Regions from separate parts of the Roseateles microcysteis genome, predicted to be linked through region 3. Evidence: predicted binding sites of a transcription regulator. Region 3 holds the regulator's gene; each other region holds the start of a gene.
The links. Region 3 encodes sigma-54, which starts transcription at its own class of promoters, with help from an activator protein. Its sites were predicted from a motif close to TGGCANGNAANCTGCTTT; they were not measured.
Positions count from the first base shown of each region.

Region 1 (4,190 bases), on a different contig from region 3:
GAAGGAAGTCTGCAATTGCACCGTGGTCATGGGCCGAAAGCCGCCCAGCTTGGCGCTGAGCGCCAGCACCATGGCCGTGTCGGCCACCGCCATGGCAGCCTGGCCGCACATCACGCCTCCCACATGCAGGTACTCGCGCCGCACCGGCAGGCGCAGGGTGATGCCTTCGACATCGACCGCGAGGACTTCGAGGTCCATCGCGATGATCCAGGGCGCAAAGATGGCGGGGATGCTGTCCTGCAGGGCTTGTGGCGTCATGGGCCGTACTGTAAGTGGTGGCAGTGCCTAGGCGAATTTACGTAACGACCCGGACCGGGCCTGCGTAGTACGCTATCCGGCGTTCCGAATACCCGGGAAGCCAGGAGATAAATTTCATGAACAAGCTCTTTCCCAGCGCGGCTGCAGCGCTGGATGGCATCGTCCGCGACGGCCAGTTGCTGGCCGTCGGCGGCTTCGGCCTCTGCGGCATTCCCGAGGCCCTGATCGCCGCGCTGCGCGACAGCGGCGTCAAGAACCTGACGGTGATCTCCAACAATGCCGGCGTCGATGGCTTCGGCCTGGGCCAGTTGCTGGAGACCCGGCAGATCAAGAAGATGATCTCCAGCTATGTGGGCGAGAACAAGGAGTTCGAGCGCCAGTACCTGGCCGGCGAACTGGAGCTCGAGTTCACGCCGCAGGGCACGCTCGCGGAGAAGCTGCGGGCCGGTGGTGCCGGCATCCCGGCCTTTTTCACGCGCACCGGCGTCGGCACCATCGTGGCCGAGGGCAAGGAACTGCGCGAGTTCGATGGCCAGACCTATGTGATGGAGCTGGCCCTTGTGCCCGAGGTGGCGCTGGTCAAGGCCTGGAAGGCCGATGAGAGCGGCAACCTGCTTTTCCGCCGCACCGCCCGCAACTTCAACCCGGCCGCTGCCATGGCCGGCAAGATCACCGTGGTGGAAGTGGAAGAGATCGTGCCCACCGGCAGCTTCGACCCGGACTCGGTTCATCTGCCCGGCATCTATGTGCACCGCATCGTGGTGAACGCGAATCCCGAGAAGCGCATCGAGAAGCGCACTCTGAGTGAAAAGAAGGGAGCCTGACCATGGCCTGGACCCAAGACCAAATGGCGGCCCGCGCGGCGCAAGAGCTGGAAGACGGTTTCTACGTCAACCTGGGCATCGGCATTCCGACCCTTGTTGCCAACTTCGTGCCCGCAGACAAGGAAGTCTGGCTGCAGAGCGAGAACGGCATGCTGGGCATCGGCCCCTTTCCGACCGAAGACGAGGTCGATGCCGACCTGATCAATGCCGGCAAGCAGACGGTGACCACGATCGCCGGCTCCTCGATCTTCGGCAGCCATGACAGTTTTGCCATGATCCGTGGCGGCAAGATCAACCTGTCCATCCTCGGCGCCATGCAGGTGACAGCCAGCGGTGACCTGGCGAACTGGATGATCCCGGGCAAGATGGTCAAGGGCATGGGCGGTGCCATGGACCTGGTGGCCGGCGTCAAGCGCGTCATCGTGCTGATGGAGCATGTGGCCCGCAAGAAGGACGGCAGCGAAGACATGAAGATCCTGCCCCAGTGCACGCTGCCGCTGACCGGCAAGGCCGTGGTCAATCGCATCATCACCGACCTCGCAGTGATGGATGTGACGCCGCAGGGCCTGAAGCTCGTCGAGCTGGCCGAGGGCGTGACGCGCGAGTTCGTGCAGAGCAAGACCGGCGTGCCGCTGATCTGAGAAGACCGCGCACCGCAATGACAGAGGCCCGCAGTGACGCGGGCCTTTTTCTTGTTCATGACGCAAGCGCCGAACCGCTTGCCTCAGGTCTTCTGCAATGCTCAGGCCTTGCGGCGGCGGGCAGCGCCGATGCCGAGCAAGGCCACGCCCACCAGGGCCAGCGAAGCAGGTTCCGGCACAGCGGCGGTGGCGGCACTGAAGGTCAGGTTGTCGAAGGTGAAGTGGTTGTCCAGAACGCTGACGCGGATCTCATCGATGCCGCCGAATGTCGCAGCGTCAAAGCTGAAGTGACCTGCGTCACCGCCAACTTCCACCGTGCCGATCAGGCTGCCGCCGTCATAGGCAGCGAAGACGGCTGGGCCAATGCCGCCGTCCCTGACCATGTCGACGCTTTCCAGGGTGAAGTAGCCATTGCTTGCGAGCTTGAAGATGGCCTCGCCGTCATCCATGTGGGCCATGCCCGCGCCGGGCCAGTTCCAGACGGAGGTGGACGTCATCGTCAGGCCAGCTTCAGAGTAGTTGGTGTTGCTGACCAGCGAGGTGAAGGTCATGACGCCAGCTTGGGCTGCCGTGGCAGACACGCCGATCAGGGCGGCCAGGCCGATGGTGCGAGCGATTTTGTTCAGCATGTCGTAGCTTCCAGTGGATCGTAGATGGCAATGTCTCAGCAGCTTTCGTGCCAGACCCCTAAGTCCTTGATCTGAAAGGAAACTAGGGAAGTGGTTGCCTCCACGGTGTAAACCCTGTCGACAATTTGAACGGTACTATTTCACGGTTTGTCGGCTGCGTGCAGCACGGCTTGCACTTCTTTACGCCTGAGACGTACCGGTTCGCCGGGCGCACCATCTAATCGGGTCGCAGCTTTGCACGAGGTCGGACGATGGCAAAAGAATCAATCCTGGCGACAAGCCTTGCTCCCGAGCCCGCGGATTCCCCAGCGCCGCCGCTGGCGCTCGACACCTCAGCGAGCTCAGCGCCATTGCCGGTACTCTTGAGCGCGGCACTGTTGAGCGCATGTGGCGGAGGGGGCGGTGGAGGCGGCAGCCCAGCACCGGTCCCCACGCCAAGCCCCTCACCGCCACCTCCGCCACCTCCGCCACCGCAGCCCACCGAAGCCGAAGCCTCGCGATTCCTGGCTCAAGCCGGCTTTGCAGCGAGCACGGCGGACATCGCCACGGTGCGCGCCAATGGCTATGCCGCCTGGATCGACGCGCAGCTGGCGCTGCCGCGAAGCCAGGGTCACTACGACTGGATGGTGGCCAAGGGCTACGCCGTGACGGCCAACCTCAACAGCCTGGCAGGCGCCGACAACACGATCTGGCGCCAGTTGATTGGATCGCCCGACCAGTTGCGCCAGCGCATGGTGCTGGCCTTGTCAGAGATCTTCGTGGTGTCGATGAACGGCCTGCCGGTCAACTGGCCGGCCTTCATGACTGCCGCCTATGTGGACTGGCTTGGGGAGCACGCCTTCGGCAACTACCGCGACCTGCTGAATGCGGTGACCTTGTCGCCGGCCATGGGCGTGTACCTGAACATGCGGGGCAACCGCAAGGAAGATGCGGCCACGGGCCGCGTGCCCGACGAGAACTACGCCCGCGAGGTGATGCAGCTGTTCACCATCGGCCTGGTGCAGCTCAATATCGACGGCACGCCCAAGCTCGGCACCGACGGCAAGCCTCTGGATAGCTACACGCAGGCCAATATCACCGATCTGGCGCGGGTGCTCACCGGCTGGGAATTCGACAATGCCTCGAGCACCGAGCCGGGCCATGCAAAGCGCCCGATGGTGCATCTCGCCAACCGCTTCTCGACCGGCGCCAAGAAGGTGCTCGATGTCGATATCCCGTCCACGGCCGATGGCCCAACGGCCCTGAAGACGGCGCTGGACACGCTGGCCAATCATCCCAATGTCGGCCCCTTCATCGGCCGGCAGTTGATCCAGCGCCTGGTCTGCTCCAACCCCAGCACTGCCTATGTGCAGCGCGTGGCCGCGGTCTTCAACAACAACGGCAGCGGCCAGCGCGGCGACCTGAAAGCAGTGCTGAAGGCCATCCTGCTCGACACCGAAGCCCGCTCGGCGCCCGTGGGCGATGCCAGCGGCAAACTGCGCGAACCGGTGCAGCGCTTCGTGCAGTGGGCGCGCAATGCCGGCCTCACGTCGCCCACTGACTTGTGGAACGTGGGCAATCTGTCTGACCCGTCCACGCGCCTGGGCCAGAGTCCGATGCGCAGCCCCTCGGTCTTCAACTTCTTCCGGCCCGGCTATGTGCCGCCGAACTCTGCCCTTGGCATCGGCGGTGTCACCGCGCCCGAGTTCCAGCTCTGCAACGAGAGTACGGTGGCCGGCTATCTCAACTACATGCAGACGGTGATTGCCAGCGGCGTGGGCGAGCTCAAGCCCAACTACTCGGCCGAGCTGACGCTGGCCAATGATGCGCCAGCGCTGGTGGACAAATGGGCGCTGCTG
Region 1 is NZ_JBAJMV010000001.1:248,819-253,008, reverse strand. Features, by position in the region: gene V3596_RS01145 (PaaI family thioesterase) at 1-258, opposite strand, end outside; gene V3596_RS01140 (CoA transferase subunit A) at 375-1,082, shown strand; gene V3596_RS01135 (3-oxoacid CoA-transferase subunit B) at 1,085-1,723, shown strand; gene V3596_RS01130 (PEP-CTERM sorting domain-containing protein) at 1,825-2,352, opposite strand; gene V3596_RS01125 (DUF1800 domain-containing protein) at 2,604-4,190, shown strand, end outside.
Region 1: the regulator sigma-54 is predicted to act here: its motif matches at 2,388-2,405, upstream of V3596_RS01130 (PEP-CTERM sorting domain-containing protein).

Region 2 (4,190 bases), on a different contig from region 3:
ACCTGTTCTTGCCATCCACGGCGGCGCCGGCACCTTGCTGCGCAGCAAGATGTCACCCGAGATGGAGCAGCAGTACCGCGCCGAATTGCGCACCATCCTGCAAGCCGGCGAGCAGATGCTGGCGAATGGCAGAGGCGCCATGGATGTGGTCTGCGAAGCCGTGCGACGGCTGGAAGAATGCCCGCTGTTCAATGCCGGAAAAGGCGCGGTGTACACGGCCGACGAGCGACATGAGCTCGACGCCAGCGTGATGAACGGCCACACGCTCGCAGCAGGTGCAGTGGCCGGCGTCAGCCGCGTGCGCAATCCGGTGCTGGCGGCTCGGGCGGTGATGGAGCGCGGCGAGCATCTGCTCTTCATTGGCGCTGCCGCCGAAGCCTATGTAGAGAAGCTCGGGATGGAGATGGTCGATCCCGGCTGGTTCGGCACGCCGCAGCGGCTGGAACAGTTGCGCCGAGCCAGAGCCGAGGCGGCGGGTGCGCTGCTGGATCATGACGGTCAGGCGTCGACGCCCATCATGGAGAGCAAGAAGTTCGGCACTGTCGGCGCGGTGGCGCTTGATGCGGCCGGCCACCTGGCCGCGGCCACCTCAACCGGTGGCATGACCAACAAGCTGCCGGGCCGCGTGGGTGACTCACCGCTGATAGGCGCGGGCTGCTATGCCAGTGACGACAGCTGCGCCGTGTCTTGCACGGGCACCGGCGAGGCCTTCATTCGCGTGGCTGCGGCGCGCGAGGTGGGTGCGCTGATGGAGTATGCGGGGCTGAGCCTCGACGAGGCAGCACGCCGGGTCGTTTTCGAGAAACTCGGCCGTGTGGCCGGGCAGGGCGGCTTGATAGCGGTCAGCAAGGACGGCGCCGTCAGCCTGCCCTTCAATACCGAGGGCATGTACCGCGGCAGCGTGCAGCAAGGCCGGCCGCCCGTTGTTGGCATCTATGGCGAGGCCGAGGAAGCAGCAAACCTGGCGCATTAATGGCAATCGGCCCTTCAGGGCCGATTTTTGTGGAGCGCCAAAGCAAATCGGCCCCGAAGGGCCGATTCATGCGAAGCGCAGAGGTGCGACGCTCAGGCTTGCTGCTTGGCCTTGCGGCGCAGACCGACCATGCCGAACAGTGCCAGGCCAGCCAGGGCCAGGGAGCCCGGCTCCGGCGTCTTGCCGGTGCTGGTGCCGGTACCAGCGACCGTCAGCAGCTTGAAGGCATCGTTGCCGATGGCGGAAGCCGAGTTGGAGGCACTCACGAACCACCAGCTGGAGCTGACTGCACCTGCGCCAGTGTTGCCGAAGCTCATGGTGTCGGGTTCGGCCGAGCCCACATTGCTGTAGTGGTTGAGCAACTTCCAGCCATTGGCCGTCGAACCAGCCGTGGCCGGCAGGCCGCTGGAACTGATCGAGCCCATGGTCGGGCCACCGGAGCCGCCAACCCAGTAGAACACCGAGATGTCGGAGTCGGTATAGGAACCGGAGGGATTGTCGGTACCGTTCCAGCCCATGGTGACACTGTTCAGGGCCACAGACACGGTCTCACCAGGGTTGGTGAAGTTGAGCAGGAAGCCTTCCAGCTGACCGACGTTGTCGGCTGCATGAGGGCCGGTGCCCGGGTCGCAGATGTTCCAACCCGACGCATTGGACTTGCCAGCGCATTCTTCGGTGTTGACGATGCCGAAGCCGGCGCTGCTACCCCAGGGGGCGACGGCCGCTGCGACGAAGTTCTGTACTGAGGGGCTCAGATCGGACGACCATGCCGTGATGCCCATCTTGGCATCGGCCGGGGCCATCGAATCGGTGCAGGAGTAGCTGTTTCCGTAGGAAACCGAGGCAGTCGAGCAATTGCTGTAGTTCCAGGAACCGTTCCAGGTTGTAGCGGCTTGCGCGCTCTGGGTGCTCACCAGTCCGAGCAGGCTGGTTACGGTTGCCAGGATGAGACGCATGGTTTGTTTGTTCATTAAATTCTCCAGCTGGGCCCTGCAATCGCTGCGCGGCTTGATGATCTTGCAAGAAGCAATTTGTGGGCCAGTGTTTGGGAGTCTATGAAAATCAACGACTTACTGGTGGATCTGGGGCTTGCTTTGAGGCGACTGTAAATTGTTCCGACGGAAATAGCTCCCCCTACTTGAGGGTCTGGAGCAGGGCGCTGGCCCGGGCCGCCGATTCCTTGTCGAACTTGTTGTCGGCGGCAGGCTCGAGTTCCGCGCGCGCTTCAGCCTTGCGGCCGAGCTTGATCAGGACCTCGGCCAGGTGGGTGCGAATTTCGGCATTGCCGGGGTTGCGCAGGCGCGCGTCGCGCAGCAGGGGCAAGGCGCGCTCGGCCTGGCCCAACTGAAACTCCGACCAGCCCAGCGTATCCAGGTAGAGAGAATTGCCGGGGTCCAGCTGCACCGCTCGCTGTGCCAAGGCTATCGAGCGTGTGTTGCGCTGGGCGAGCAGCACGGAAGCCTGGCTGTTCAGGGCCTCGGCATCGTTGGCGTTGACTTGCAAGGCGCGCTCATAAGTCTTGCTGGCAGCGTCGAAGGCCTTGTTGCGTGCCTGCGCATCGCCAAGGGCCTTCAGCACGAGGCTGTCGCGAGGGTGCTGCTTGAGCCAGGCTTCCACCGGCTGTGACGCCGGACGCAGGCCCTCCAGGCTCTGCTGCAAGCTGAAGAGGCGCAACAGGCTGAGATTGGTAGGTTCCAGCTGGTGGGCGCGCCGCAGCGAGTCCAGTGCAGCGGCCGGTTTGCGGTTGGCCAGGGCGATATCAGCCAACAGGTGGTGGCCGGCTGCCAGTTTGGGCTGTGTCTGGGTCAGTTGCAGGGCGCGGCGCTCTGCCTTGCCAAGTTCACCCTGCATGATTTCCACGCCGGTCATCAGGGACTGGGCGCGCACCAGGTTGGGCTCCACGCTCAAGATCTTCTCGACCGAATAGTTGGCACCGGCTACATCCTTGGCCTCGAGTTGCAATTCGGCGATTGCCAGCAGCGTAGGTACAACGACTGCCGCTCGCCGTGAGGCTGCCGACAATGTGTTGCGAGCGCCCACCAGGTCGCCGTTGAGCAGTTGAACTCGACCATGAAGGGTCAGAACCTGCGCATCTTCGGGGGCCTTGCTCAGCAGCTTCTTGGAGGCTTCAAGGGCCTGCGGGTAGTCTCTCTTCTGAATCTGGTTGTGGACCATGGCCAGGCGGGGGCGGAGTTCAGACAGCTCGCTTGCGTCGTCCGCCTTGGTCAACCAGCGTTCAAGCTCGCTGCGCTTGTTCTGCGCTTCGGCCAGGTTTGCCAGCTCCATCAATACGTTGACGTCGCGGTCGTTGGCCCTGTTCAATGCTTCCAGTCGGGTACCGGCTGCCTGGAAGGCGCGGTCGGCAATGTCCAGTCGAGCCAGGCCCAGTTCGGCCTGGACCAGTCCGGGTGCATTTTTCAATGCCGCTTCATAGGCGCGGCGGGCCTGCTTGCGGTCTCCTGCCTGGGTGAGAGCCGTGCCCTGCAACACCAGCACGCTGGCGTTCTTCGGGAATCGCCGTGCCAGTGAGTCGGCTGCTGTGACGGCCTTGGCTACCTGGCCTCCGCGCAGATAGAGCGTGACCAGCGCGGAGCCGGCATAGGCCTGCCCAGGGTCCTTCTTGTAGGCCTGTTCCAGTGACTGAACCGCCTCGTCTGTCTTTCCGCCACGCAGCAGGCTCAGGCCGAGCACCGTACGAAAGGCCGGGTTGTCCTTGCTGGCCAGGGCTTCGCGCATCAGATTCGTGGCCTTGGCATGACGACCCTGAGCGGTCTGGATCGACGCCAGCAGCGTCAAGGCGCCACCGTCCCCAGGGGCCGTGCGCAGATAGGACTCCAGCACCTCGACCGCCTTGTCAGGCGCCTTGTCTTCCAGATAGACGCGAGCCAGTACCTTGGCGATCGGGCTTGGGCCCTGAACGCGAAGCGCTGCTTCGAGATAGGGCTTGGCCTTGATCATGTTGCCCAGGCCAAAATGCGACATGCCGCTCAGCAGCAGGAATTGCGGTCGGTAGCGAATGAACTCGAGGGGCACCGGATCCATCAGTGCCGTGATCTGGGTCAGGGCCTTCCGGGCTGCCACCATGTCGTTGGCCCGTTCGGCAAGCAAGGCCTGTACGTAGATGGCGCGCGGTTCATCCGGCACCCGGGTCAGCAGCATCTGAAGGTCGCGTTGGGCATCCTTGTCCCGGTTCAGGTCCAGCAGGATGCCCAGCCTT
Region 2 is NZ_JBAJMV010000001.1:154,766-158,955, reverse strand. Features, by position in the region: gene V3596_RS00695 (isoaspartyl peptidase/L-asparaginase family protein) at 1-973, shown strand, start outside; gene V3596_RS00690 (PEP-CTERM sorting domain-containing protein) at 1,066-1,944, opposite strand; gene prsT (XrtA/PEP-CTERM system TPR-repeat protein PrsT) at 2,108-4,190, opposite strand, start outside.
Region 2: the regulator sigma-54 is predicted to act here: its motif matches at 1,997-2,014, upstream of V3596_RS00690 (PEP-CTERM sorting domain-containing protein).

Region 3 (4,190 bases):
CAGCCAGGGCCGTGACACGCCGGGCGAGGTGATCGAAGGCAGGGCCGACCAGATCGAATACGACAGCCGCAAGGAAACCGTCCGCTTCGTCGGCAATGCGGTGCTTCGCCAACTGCGCAACGGCCTCGTCACCGGGGAGACCACCGGTGGCGAGATCGCCTATGACAACCGCAGCGAACTCTTCAAGACCAGCGGCGGCAATGTCGAGCGCAGCCCCAACGGCCGCGGCCGCATGGTGTTGATGCCGCGCGCAGCCAGTGCGCCCGAGGCATTGCCGTCCGCCAGCAGCGCACCTACCCAACTGCAGCCCAGCACCACGCTGCAAACCACGCCTCGCAAGCCCTCATGAGCGGCATCGACAGCGCAGCGGCGGCACCGGACCGCCCGAGCCGGCTTGAGGCCGACGGACTGCAGAAGACCTACGGCGTGCGTCGCGTGGTCAAGAACGTGCACCTGGCCGTGGACAGCGGTGAAGTCGTGGGCCTCCTGGGTCCCAACGGTGCCGGCAAGACCACCAGTTTCTACATGATCGTCGGCCTGGTGCGGGCGGACGCCGGCGAGATCCGGCTCGATGGCGAGGCGCTGGAGCGCCTGCCCATCCACCGCCGCTCGCGCCTCGGGCTGTCCTATCTGCCGCAGGAGGCTTCGATCTTCCGCAAGCTCACCGTCGAGGAAAACATCCGCGCCGTGCTGGAGCTGCAGCAGGACGAGAACGGCAAGCCCTGGACCAAGACCCGCATCAACGAGATGCTGGACAGCCTCCTGCACGAGCTCTCGATCGAGAAGCTGCGCGACAGCCCGGCACCCGCGCTCTCGGGCGGCGAGCGCCGCCGGGTCGAGATTGCCCGCGCCTTGGCCACGCAGCCGCGCTTCATCCTCCTGGACGAGCCTTTTGCCGGCGTGGACCCGATCGCCGTGCTCGAGATCCAACGCATCATCGGCTTCCTGAAGGCGCGCGGCATCGGTGTGCTGATCACCGATCACAACGTGCGCGAGACCCTGGGCATCTGCGACCGCGCCTACATCATCAGCGAGGGCGAGGTGCTGGCCGAAGGCACGCCCGACGAGCTGGTGGCCAACGCCGACGTGCGCAAGGTGTACCTCGGCGAACACTTCAAAATGTAGGCTGCTGGGGCTGCGCTGAGATGAAACCCACCCTGCAGGTACGGCTCAGTCAGCATCTGGCGCTGACGCCCCAGTTGCAGCAGTCGATCCGGCTGCTGCAGCTCTCCACACTGGAGCTGCACCAGGAAGTGGAGCAGATGCTGGCGCAGAACCCGCTGCTCGAGACCGACGAGGAATTCGGCAGCGCGGTCACCGCACCCGAGCTCAGCGAAGTCCGCGGCAACGCGTCCGACGAACCCGACTCGGCACCTTCAGGCGATGGTGAGGCCGCGAGCGAGATCAAGGCCGAGGACTTCGGCACCACCGAGCGCGAAGACTGGGAAAACGGCACCGAGGGCGACGACTTCGACGGCATCCGCGAGCTGCCCGGCAGCGCCAGCTCCAGCAGCGAAGACGGAGAAAGGCCCGAGACCGAGGCGCCGTCCATCAGCCTGCAGCAGCATCTGCAACAGCAGATGGCCGGCATGTCTTTCAGCAGCGAAGACCGCGCCGCGCTCCTGGTGCTGATCGAATCGCTGAACGACGACGGCTACCTGGCCGACCCGCTGGAAGAGATCGCCGCCTCGCTCGCCGGTGAAGACGACCCCGAGGCACTCGAGGAATTGCTGGAACGCCTGCAGGTGGCCTTGCGCTGGCTGCAGAGCATGGAGCCCACCGGTGTCGGCGCCCGGGACCTCTCCGAATGCCTGCTCCTGCAACTGCGCACGCGGCCGCGCAGCCAGGTGCAGGTGGTGGCCATCCTGATCTGCAAGAACCACCTGGAGCTGCTGGCCCGGCGCGACAGCAAGAAGCTGATGGCACTCACCGGCGCCGACGAACAGCTGCTGCGCGAGGCGCAGACGCTGATCCAGACACTGGAGCCCAAGCCGGGCCGGCCGTTTGCGCCAGGCGAGGCGGCGGCCGTGGTGCCGGACGTGATCGTCAGCAAGAGCGGCCGCGGATTCCGTGTGATGCTCAACCCCGAGGTCGCGCCCAAGCTGCGCATCAACGAGCTCTATGCCAATGCGCTGCGCGCCACGCGCGGCGGCATCAGCAACAGCGCGCTGGGCGGCCAATTGCAGGAGGCGCGCTGGTTCATCAAGAACATCCAGCAGCGCTTCGACACCATCCTGCGTGTCTCGCAGGCCATCGTCGAGCGGCAGAAGGGCTTCTTCCAGCATGGGGCGCTGGCGATGAAGCCGCTGGTGCTCAGAGAAATAGCCGACGAGCTGGGCCTGCATGAATCGACCATCTCGCGCGTGACCACGGCCAAGTACATGGCCACGCCGCATGGCACCTTCGAGCTGAAGTACTTCTTCGGGTCCGGCCTCAACACCGATGCCGGCGGCAATGCCTCCAGCACGGCGGTGCGCGCGCTGATCAAGCAGTTCGTCGACGCCGAAGACAACAACAAGCCGCTGTCCGACAGCGCCTTGTCCGACATGCTGGAAGAGCAGGGCATCCAGGTGGCGCGGCGCACGGTGGCCAAGTACCGCGAGGCGCTGAAAATTGCGCCGGCCAATCTGCGCAAGGCGCTTTGACGCGACTCTGACCTGGGGTCTGAGCGGGGGTCTGAACGGGGCCCTGAATGCCTGCCGCGCAGCGCGCTGCCAACGCATGACCCAGCGACTTGCTAGGACTTTGCCGCGTCAGTCGCCGCACCGCAACAGCGCCGGCACAAACGATCAAGGCGTTGATTGATGCGCCCTGAATCCGCCCGGGATAACCCGCAAAGTGGGTGACCGGAAACCTTGCCTCCCGGCCGATTCATCCGCTATTCAAAATTCCGATAGTTCGACGCACAAGCGTCATACATCGATTCGGACCCGTCCTCATAAGCTGGACTCCTCACAAGCGCAGGCGGGCCTCATCCGGGCCTTGCAAGCAGGCTTGTAGATCGCCGCCTCGTGAAGCCTCGGGGCGCTTGCGGTGAACACCAGTCAATGACAAAAAGTGCCGGCCAAGCCCGGTGACGGAGACAGCTTGTGAACAAGATTTCGAAACTGGCCTTGCGGCCGGATGGCCTGGCCCTGGCCGTTTCCATGGCCCTCACGCTGATGGCCAGCGAGGCCGCGATGGCTCAAGCGAGCACGACGCCCGTAGCGCCGGCCAAGCCCGCGGCCGAAGCGGCGCAAGGCGGTGAACAGGCCAAGGACAGCAAGGATGACAAGAAGCCGGCAGCGAAGGCCACGGCCGAGCTGAGCTCGGTGCTGGTGATCGGCACGCGGCTCTCGCAGCAGTCCAGCATCGACCGCAAGAAGCGCGCGGCCACGGCCACCGACTCGGTCGTGGCGGAAGACGTCGGTGCCTTCCCTGACCGCAATATCGGCGAAGCGATCTCGCGCATTGCCGGTGTGGCGCTGGACCGCGGCGACTTCGGCGAAGGCGTGAGCGTCTCGGTGCGCGGCACCGGCGCCGATCTCACGCGTGTGGAGATGGATGGCCAGGCCGTGCAGGCTGGTGGCGGCACCGACCTGCTGGGTGGTGGCGGTGGCCGCGGTGTCGAGTTCCGCGAGCTTTCGTCGGACCTGATCAAGAGCGTGGACGTGGTCAAGGGTTCGACCGCCGCGATGACCGAAGGCTCGCTCGGCGGCAGCATCATCATCAACACGCGGACCGGCCTGGACTTCAAGAAGCCCTATTACTCGCTGCGCGTGGCCGCCACCGAGAGCTCCCTGAACAGGAAGACCACGCCCAACCTGAACCTGGTGCTGGCCGACAAGTTCCTGGACAAGCGTCTGGGCGTGCTGGTCAACCTGAACAAGTCCAACTACAACAGCGAGAGCCATCAGCAGAGCAATGGCGGCGTCAACGGCCTGCAAGGCCTGTTGCGCCAGGCGGACTTCGACAACTCGCCGGAGAAGACCTTTGCCTTCAACCCGGCCACGGTCTCCAAGACCGACCCGACGGTCAACGCCACGTTCCTGGCCTCGCCGCTGACGGCCGGCGGCACCTTCAATGCAGCCACGCCGCTGGAGCTGATCACCAAATCGGCCGCTGCGCAGAGCAAGGCCGACTGCTTCACTGCCTTCCCCAATCTCACCACGGCGCAGACCAGCGCGATCAACGGCAGCACGGCGCGCACG
Region 3 is NZ_JBAJMV010000007.1:240,998-245,187, forward strand. Features, by position in the region: gene lptA (lipopolysaccharide transport periplasmic protein LptA) at 1-349, shown strand, start outside; gene lptB (LPS export ABC transporter ATP-binding protein) at 346-1,125, shown strand; gene V3596_RS19760 (RNA polymerase factor sigma-54) at 1,146-2,645, shown strand; gene V3596_RS19765 (TonB-dependent receptor) at 3,090-4,190, shown strand, end outside.

Region 4 (4,190 bases), on a different contig from region 3:
GAACCTGCAACCGCTGTCGGTGGAATCGGTGCCCCCGAAGGTCCGGACGTTCTAAAGGATTGATGAAATGAAGCGCACTTTCCAGATCTACCGCTACGACCCGGACAAGGATGCCAAGCCCTATATGCAGACCCTCGAGGTCGAGCTGGATGGGCACGAGCGCATGTTGCTGGACGCCCTGGTCAAGCTGAAGGCGGTCGACCCGACGCTGTCCTTCCGTCGCAGCTGCCGCGAAGGCGTCTGCGGTTCGGACGCGATGAACATCAACGGCAAGAACGGCCTGGCCTGCCTGACCAACATGCTGACGCTGCCGGGCGTGATCACCTTGAAGCCGCTGCCGGGCCTGCCCGTTGTGCGCGACCTGATCGTCGACATGACGCAGTTCTTCAAGCAGTACAACTCGATCAAGCCCTACCTGGTCAACGACAACCCGCCGCCCGACAAGGAACGCCTGCAGTCGCCGGTGGAGCGCGAAGAGCTGGACGGCCTGTACGAGTGCATCCTGTGCGCGAGCTGCTCGACGAGCTGCCCGAGCTTCTGGTGGAACCCGGACAAGTTCGTCGGCCCGGCTGGTTTGCTTCAGGCCTACCGCTTCATCGCGGACAGCCGCGACGAAGACACGGCAGCTCGCCTGGACAACCTCGAAGATCCTTACCGCCTGTTCCGTTGCCATACGATCATGAACTGCGTCGACGTCTGCCCCAAGGGTCTGAACCCGACCAAGGCGATCGGCAAGATCAAGGAACTGATGGTCCGCCGCGCGGTCTGATCAGCGCAAAGAAAAGTCATGGCGAACATGGAAGCCACGCTGATCGACGAGAGGTTTCTGTCCAAGCTGCGCTGGCGCTGCCGGCGGGGCCTGCTGGAGAACGATCTCTTCATCGAGCGCTTCTTCAATCGCCATGCCGAGTCACTGACCGAGTTTCAGGCGGAAGGCCTGCGAGTGTTGATGGATCTGTCTGACAACGATCTGCTCGATCTGCTGCTGCGCCGCAAGGAGCCTGAAGGCGAACTCGTTCGTGCCGATGTGCAAGAGGTCCTGAGCCTGCTCCGGACCGTCACCTGAGTTTTGTTAAGCATTACCCCGGAACCCCAAAGGAATGACCATGACCCCGTCTGAAGTCAAAGCCACCCTGTCGTTCTCTGACGGCAGTCCGCAAATGGATCTGCCCATCTACAAGGGCTCGGTCGGACCGGATGTCATCGACATCCGCAAGCTCTACGCGCAGACGGGCAAGTTCACTTACGACCCGGGCTTCCTGTCCACAGCTTCGTGCAACTCGACCATCACCTACATCGATGGCGACAAGGGCGAGCTGCTGTACCGCGGCTACCCCATCGAGCAGCTCGCCGTGAACTGCGACTACCTCGAGACCTGCTACCTGCTGCTGTACGGAGAGCTGCCGAACGCCGACCAGAAGGCCAGCTTCGAAGACCGCGTGATGCACCACACGATGGTCAACGAGCAGATGCAGTTCTTCCTTCGCGGCTTCCGTCGCGATGCCCACCCGATGGCCGTGATGACGGGCCTGGTGGGCGCGATGTCGTCGTTCTATCACGACAGCACCGACATCAATAACCCGGAGCACCGCGAGATCTCGGCGATCCGCCTGATCGCCAAGATGCCCACGCTGGTGTCGATGGCCTACAAGTACACGATCGGCCAGCCCTTCATCTATCCGAAGAACGATCTCTCGTACGCTGGCAACTTCATGCGCATGATGTTTGCCACGCCTTGCGAAGACTACAAGCCCAACGACGTGCTGGTGCGGGCGATGGACCGGATCTTCACGCTGCATGCCGACCACGAGCAGAACGCTTCGACGTCCACCGTGCGCCTGTGCGGCTCCTCCGGTACGAACCCGTTTGCAGCCATCGCCGCTGGCGTGGCCTGCCTGTGGGGCCCGGCTCACGGCGGTGCGAACGAGGCCTGCCTGAACATGCTGAGCGACATCCAGCAGATGGGTGGCGAGGCCAAGATCGGCGAGTTCATCAAGCAGGTCAAGGACAAGAACAGCAGCGTCAAGCTGATGGGCTTCGGTCACCGGGTCTACAAGAACTACGACCCCCGCGCCAAGCTGATGCGCGAAACCTGCCATGAGGTGCTGAACGAGCTGGGCCTGCACGACGACCCGTTGTTCAAGCTGGCCATGTCGCTGGAAAAGATTGCGCTGGAAGACGAGTACTTCGTCGCCCGCAAGCTCTACCCGAACGTCGACTTCTATTCGGGCATCGTGCAACGCGCCATCGGCATCCCGGTGCCGCTGTTCACTGCCATCTTCGCCCTGGCCCGCACGGTGGGCTGGATTGCCCAGCTGAACGAAATGATCGGCGACCCGGAGTACAAGATCGGCCGTCCGCGCCAGCTCTTCGTCGGCGCCACCAGCCGCGACGTCAAGCCGATCGCGCAGCGTTAAGCCACTCGCGTACTGATGAAGATCTCCCGAGCGCTCGGGCGCCGGGAGATCTTTTTTTTCTGGCTCGATGTTGATGTCGACACTGAGCGAAGAGCAATTTGCGCGTCAGCTGGCATCAACTTAGGGGATGTCGGACGCCTTTACATTTTCTTGCTCCGTGCGCGATTCGCCCGGTTCTATCTTGTTGATTTATTGGAAGGATTTTGAGCTGGCATCAAAGATGCTTTGTGCTTCCTGTCCATTACCGTGAGGTCTCAACATGAAATATCTTGCTACTCGGATTGCCACGGCGCTTGCCGTGTTGGCGATGGCAGGCGGGGCCAGTGCCCAGGCCATCATCCAGAACTCGGAAGTCCAGATGGGCGTGCGCGCCTACGGTGACCTGAATGTTGGCGGCGGAACGCCAGCTAGCGGCTCCGGCACCACAGTGGTCGGCCTTCGCTCGGTCCGCACCAATTCCGATTCGACTTCGCCCGGTTGCACCTGCGAAGGTTGGGGTGTCGGCCTGCGCAGCACGGGCCAATATGGCGCGGCCAACAGCGCTGGCGAAGGCGTGGCCAATCTCTCGCTGGTCAGCTTCAACTCGACGGCCAGCACCGCTGTGTCGGTGGTGAATGTGTTGAGCGCAACTGGCGCTGCGATCCTGCAGGTCACCCACGATTACCACCCGATCGCAGGTACCCCGTATCTGTACGAAGTGCTGGTGTCGATCAAGAACATGACCGGCACGGCACTGGCGGCCAGCGACCTGGTCTACCGTCGCGTGATGGACTGGGACATTCCTTCTCCTGGCTACGAGTCGGTGAGCATCCAGGGTGTTCCGGCAGGGTTGGGGCTGGCCAATGGCAGCAACCTCTATCGTTCCGACAACAACGGTTTCAACTACGGCAATCCGTTCAGCTTCAGCAGCTATGGCCTGCAGAACCAGAACTTCGTCAACTCGGAAGGCCGTGACCAAGGCGCCCTGTTCGACTTCGAGTTCGAAGCCCTGGCCAATGGTGCAACCCGCACCTTCGCAACCTACTATGGTGTGGCGCCGACCAAGGCAGCAGCCGACCTGGCCCGCAGCCTGGTTGACGGCGACTCGTCCGACGTCGAGATCGGCCTGTACTCCTACGGTTCGTGCACCGGAGGCCTGACCGGTTGCGATTCTTCGACCGGCGCACCCGACACCTTCATCTTCGGCTTCGGCGCCGCGGGTGGTGTGCTGGTTCCGCCGGATCGCGGTGACGTTCCCGAACCTGCCAGCCTGGCGCTCGTCGGCCTGGGCCTGCTGGCTGCTGTCGGCGCTCGCCGCCGCAAGTCGGTCGCCGCATAATCTCTGCGGTCCATGACTCGGCCCCTCGCCGGCATAGCCGACGAGGGGCTTTTCAATTCTTGAACGGGATGTCGATGAAACTCCGCTATTTGCCGCTCACTGCTTTCCTGCTCTGCAGTCTCAACCTGCACATCGTGATGGCGGAGCCGATCGCTGCTCAGGCGGGCGCCAAGCCGGCGTCCGCTTCTGGTCTGCTGGCGGCGCAAGCGAAGCTTGAACAGGGGCTTGCCGCGCTGGCCAAACGTGATCATGAGAAGGCGCGAGCGCTGTTTCAGGCGGCGACGAAGCTGGCCCCGTATTGGCCTGAGCCCTGGCTCCAGCTCGCTGAAAGCGCGCGGGTTGCGAATCAACCGGAGCTGGTGAACAAGTGGCTGACTGAGGCGCTGCGAGTGGCGCCCGATGATCCGGCAACCCTGTCCGCCTGGGGCAGTCTCCACTATGCCCGCGGCGAGTAC
Region 4 is NZ_JBAJMV010000002.1:445,056-449,245, reverse strand. Features, by position in the region: gene sdhA (succinate dehydrogenase flavoprotein subunit) at 1-55, shown strand, start outside; gene V3596_RS07035 (succinate dehydrogenase iron-sulfur subunit) at 68-769, shown strand; gene V3596_RS07030 (FAD assembly factor SdhE) at 797-1,066, shown strand; gene gltA (citrate synthase) at 1,107-2,417, shown strand; gene V3596_RS07020 (PEP-CTERM sorting domain-containing protein) at 2,677-3,735, shown strand; gene V3596_RS07015 (tetratricopeptide repeat protein) at 3,810-4,190, shown strand, end outside.
Region 4: the regulator sigma-54 is predicted to act here: its motif matches at 2,627-2,644, upstream of V3596_RS07020 (PEP-CTERM sorting domain-containing protein).